Regions from separate parts of the Streptomyces sp. P9-2 genome, predicted to be linked through region 2. Evidence: riboswitches for the same ligand, from Rfam matches in the RefSeq annotation. Region 2 holds a riboswitch; the other holds the start of a gene.
The links. Region 2 has a riboswitch for S-adenosylmethionine ahead of ACQY0Z_RS14600 (aminotransferase class V-fold PLP-dependent enzyme). Riboswitches for the same ligand answer to the same signal wherever they lie in the genome.
Positions count from the first base shown of each region.

Region 1: linked by a shared signal. The riboswitch ahead of thrC (threonine synthase) and the one ahead of ACQY0Z_RS14600 (aminotransferase class V-fold PLP-dependent enzyme) in region 2 are both predicted to bind S-adenosylmethionine.

Region 1 is NZ_CP192633.1:1,859,893-1,862,352, forward strand. Features, by position in the region: gene ACQY0Z_RS08805 (glucosyl-3-phosphoglycerate synthase) at 1-662, opposite strand, end outside; SAM riboswitch class I at 799-946, shown strand; gene thrC (threonine synthase) at 964-2,253, shown strand; gene ACQY0Z_RS08815 (MoaD/ThiS family protein) at 2,339-2,460, shown strand, end outside.
Region 2 is NZ_CP192633.1:3,187,177-3,189,636, reverse strand. Features, by position in the region: gene ACQY0Z_RS14600 (aminotransferase class V-fold PLP-dependent enzyme) at 1-921, opposite strand, end outside; SAM riboswitch class IV at 1,100-1,216, opposite strand; gene trpD (anthranilate phosphoribosyltransferase) at 1,289-2,353, opposite strand.

The DNA of each region.
Region 1 (2,460 bases), 1.3 Mb from region 2:
ACGGGGAACGGGAGCTGCTCCAGGAGACTCCGGCGGGCCGCGTACTCGCCGCCCAGCGGCTGCACGAACCCGGCGAGCTGCGGCCAGTGCATGTTGAGCAGCGGGCGCGCCATCAGCTCCGTGACCCGGCCGCCCTGCCCGGCGCCCGCGCCGGTGGTGGTCCCGTCGGCCCGGGTCATCGGCCGGTCGTACATGGCCTTGACGAGCTGGATGCCGGGGTCGGTGAGCAGCGGGCCGACGATGCCGGTGACGAAGTCGGAGGAGAAGTCCCTCAGGTCGGCGTCGACGAAGCACACGATGTCGCCGCGGGTGACCAGCAGCGACCGCCACAGCACCTCGCCCTTGCCGGGCACGGCCGGTATCCGGGGCAGGATCGCGTCCCGGTGCACCACCCGCGCGCCCGCCGCCGCGGCCACCTCGGAGGTGCGGTCGGTGGAGCCGGAGTCGATCACCACGACCTCGTCGACCAGCGGCACCTGGAGGACGAGGTCGTGCCGTATGACGGAGACGATGTCCCCGACGGTGGCCTCCTCGTTCAGCGCGGGCAGCACCACGCTCACCGACTGCCCCGAGGCCCGTTTCGCCGCCAGGAGCCGGTGCGGGGGACGGTCGGCCACCGACCAGGAGCGCGCGATGAGCCAGCGCTCGACTTCTTCCAGCACGGTCCGGGCTCCTCACTGGCCGGTGATCCATCTCGGGGTTCGGACGGCTGTCTCCGCCGTCCGGGCCTTCGGTTACAGTCTTGAACAACGCCGAGGGGCCCCGCATCCCGGGGTCACGCGGCGCACAACTGAACACCGCTCATCCAGAGGGGCAGAGGGATACGGCCCGATGAAGCCCCGGCAACCCTCCAGTCGGTTCCTGTCACGCGGACGTGGCGAGGCTCCCGGCTAGGGAAGGTGCCAAATCCGTCTCACGGCGAAGTGCGTCGTGAGGAAGATGAGGAGAAAGGGCCTCGCCTCCATGGCTGTGCAGACTGTTGCAAGCACCACCGACTCCGCGAACTCCGTCGACCTGGGTCCCGCCGCCGCGCTGTCCTGCCGCGAGTGCGGCCACCGTGTGCCCCTCGGCCCCGTCTTCGCCTGCGAGGAGTGTTTCGGCCCGCTGGAGATCGCCTACGACTTCTCGGGTCACGACACCGAAGAGCTCCGCAAGCGCATCGAGGCGGGTCCCGCGAACATCTGGCGCTACGCGCCGCTGCTGCCCGTCCCCGCGGACGTGGCGACCAAGCCCAACCTGAACCCCGGCTGGACCAAGCTCGTCCAGGCCGACAACCTCGCCCGCGAGCTGGGCGTCACCGGCGGCCTCTACGTCAAGGACGACTCCGGCAACCCCACGCACTCCTTCAAGGACCGCGTCGTCGCCCAGGCCCTGGAGGCCGCGCGCGCCTTCGGCTTCACCACGCTGTCCTGCTCCTCCACCGGCAACCTGGCCGGCGCGGTCGGCGCCGCCGCCGCCCGGGCCGGCTTCCGCTCCTGCGTGTTCATCCCGCACGACCTGGAGCAGGGCAAGATCGTCATGGCCGCCGTCTACGGCGGCGAGCTCGTCGGCATCGAGGGCAACTACGACGACGTGAACCGTTTCTGCTCCGAGCTGATCGGCGACCCGGCCGGCGAGGGCTGGGGCTTCGTCAACGTCAACCTGCGGCCGTACTACGCCGAGGGCTCCAAGACCCTCGCGTACGAGATCTGCGAGCAGCTCGGCTGGCGCCTGCCCGACCAGCTGGTCGTCCCGATCGCCTCCGGCTCGCAGCTCACGAAGATCGACAAGGGTCTCCAGGAGCTGATCAAGCTCGGACTCGTCGAGGACAAGCCGTACAAGATCTTCGGCGCCCAGGCCGAGGGGTGCTCACCGGTGTCCACCGCCTTCAAGGCCGGGCACGACGTGGTGCGCCCGCAGAAGCCGAACACGATCGCCAAGTCGCTGGCGATCGGCAACCCGGCGGACGGGCCGTACGTGCTGGACATCGCCCGGCGCACCGGTGGCGCCGTGGAGGACGTCACGGACGCGCAGGTGGTCGACGCGATCAAGCTGCTGGCGCGCACGGAGGGGATCTTCGCGGAGACCGCCGGCGGTGTCACGGTCGGCGTGACGAAGAAGCTGATCGAGGACGGGGTGCTGGATCCGTCCCTCACGACCGTGGTGCTGAACACCGGGGACGGGCTCAAGACGTTGGACGCGGTGGCGGGGACGGGGCTCACGGCGACGATCCGGCCCAGTCTGGAGTCGTTCCGTGAGGCCGGGCTCGTCTGAGGCTTGAATTTTCACCGCGGGCCGGTGGGGGCTTGTCGCACAGTTCCCCGCGCCCCTGGGTGTGTTACCTGACCGGAGGTTCAAAGTGAGCGTTACCGTCCGTATTCCTACCATTCTGCGCACCTACACCGGGGGCAAGGCCGAGGTCCCCGCTGAGGGGGCCACCCTGGGCGAGGTCATCCAGGACCTGGAGAAGAACCACACCGG
Region 2 (2,460 bases):
CTCGGTGAGCGCCTTGCAGGCGGAGGCGATGGCGTAGGCGCCGATGACGTTGGGCGAGCCGGCCTCGTGGCGGGCGGCGGTCTCGTGCCACTGGACGTCCACTCCCCCGTCCTCGCGCCGGGCGACCGTACGGCTGGCGCCGCCGCCGGCGAGGTACGGCTCGGCCGCGCGGAGCCAGTCGGCGCGGCCGGCCAGGACGCCGGAGCCGAACGGCGCGTACAGCTTGTGCCCGGAGAAGGCGACCCAGTCGACGTCCAGATCCCGGACGGACACCGCGCGGTGCGGGGCGAGCTGGGCGGCGTCCAGCACGATCCGGGCGCCGTGCGCGTGCGCGGCGGCGGCGAGTTCGCGGACCGGCCACAGCTCGCCGGTGACGTTGGAGGCGCCGGTGACGCAGACCAGGGCCGGGCCGTAGGGGTCGCGGTCGGCGAGGGCGCGCTCCAGGGCATCCACGGCCTGCGCGGGGCTGTCGGGGGCGTCGAGGAAGGTCACCCGGCCCGCCCGCCACCACGGCAGCAGCGCCGCGTGGTGCTCGGTCTCGAAGACGAAGACCTCGCAGCCCTCGGGGAGGGCGGCGGCGAGCAGGTTGAGGGAGTCGGTGGTGGAGCGCGTGAACACCAGTTGGTCGTCGGCGCGGCAGTCGAGGAACCCGGCGACGGTACGGCGGGCGTTCTCGAAGAGGTCGGTGGAGAGCTGGGAGAGGTAGCCGGCGCCGCGGTGGACGCTGCCGTAGTAGGGGGCGTAGGCGGCCACGTCGTCCCAGACGCGTTGGAGGGCGGGGGCGCTGGCGGCGTAGTCGAGGGCGGCGTAGGTGACCTCGCCGCCGGTGACGAGGGGGACGGCGACGTCCCGGCCGAGGACGGGCAGCGGGGCGCGGACGGACGGCTCGACGGCGACGGCGGGGGCGGCAGCAGCAGGCATGACGGAACTCCCGTAGGCAGGGGGGATCCTCGCGCGAGCGGGCGGCCGACGACGACGGCGCGCGCTCCAGCGCGGAGGTGAAGAGTGAAAGGGATGTGCGGAGGCGGGGCTCGGCGCCCTATCGCATTCGCTTGCTCACAGAAGACTCCTCGACGACCAGGACCCCTGGTGTGCGAGGGGTCCGCGCTTGCCGTGAGCCCTGCTGCTCACGGCCTGGTCTTCACCCGGGGCACCCCGCCACGGACGGAGGGTTGCCGGACAGCCGGCCGGGGCCTGATGGCTGTCACTCATGACCTGAGAGGGAACGTACGTGAGGTGGCGGCCGTCCCGCAACCCGTATCCGGATGGCGGGACGGCCGTACCGGGCCTACGCGTTGGTGACGGCGACCCAGCGGTCGAGGACGCGCCTGGCGGCGCCGGAGTCGATGGACTCGGCGGCCTTCTCCATGCCGGCGCGGATCTGCTCGGTGAGGGTGCCGCTGCCGGGCTCCAGGGCGACCAGCGCCGCCGCGGAGTTCAGCAGCACCGCGTCCCGTACGGGGCCGCGTTCGCCGTCGAGGAGGCGGCGGGCGACCTCGGCGTTGTAGGAGGCGTCGGCGCCGCGCAGCGCCTCCACGGGGACCAGCTCGATGCCGACGTCGCGCGGGTCGAAGGTCTCCTCGGTGACCTTGCCGTCGCGGACCACCCACACCCGGGAGGTGCCGGTGGTGGTCAGCTCGTCCAGGCCGTCGTCGCCGCGGAACACCAGCGAGGAGTGGCCGCGTCCGGCGAACACCCCGGCCATGATGGGCGCCATCCGGGCGTCGGCGACACCGACCGCCTGCGCCTTGACCTTCGCCGGGTTGGCGAGCGGGCCGAGGAAGTTGAACACGGTGCGGACGCCGAGCTGGCCTCGGGCGGCGGCCACATGGCGCAGCGCCGGGTGGAACCTCACCGCGAAGCAGAAGGTGATGCCGGCCTCCTCGGCGACCTCGGCGACCCGGCGCGGGGTGAGTTCGAGGTTGACGCCCAGCTTCTCGAGCACGTCGGAGGCGCCGGAGGCGGAGGACGCGGCGCGGTTGCCGTGCTTGACGACCTTCGCCCCGGTGCCGGCGACGACGATCGAGGACATCGTGGAGATGTTCACCGTCTTGGCGCCGTCGCCGCCGGTGCCGACGATGTCGACGGTGGCGCCGGGCACCTCGATGACGTTGGCGTGGTCGTAGAGGGCCCGCACGCAGCCGGTGATCTCGTCGACGGTCTCGCCCTTGGCCCGCAGCGACACCGCGAATCCGGCGATCTGCGCGTCGGTCGCCTCGCCGCGCATGATCAGGTCCATCGCCCAGGCGGCCTCGTCGGCGGTGAGGTCCCGGCCGTCGAGCAGGGTGTTCAGCAAAGCGGGCCAGGAGCGGCCCGCCGCGGTGTCGCCTCCAGCGGGGGTCACAGCGCTCATGGTCGCTCCTGACGGTCGTAGCGGGTCGTCGGGGACCGGAAAAGGTCCCGCACCCACCCTATCCAGCCCGGGACACCGCGAAGGGCCCCCGTCCGCAGAACGGACGG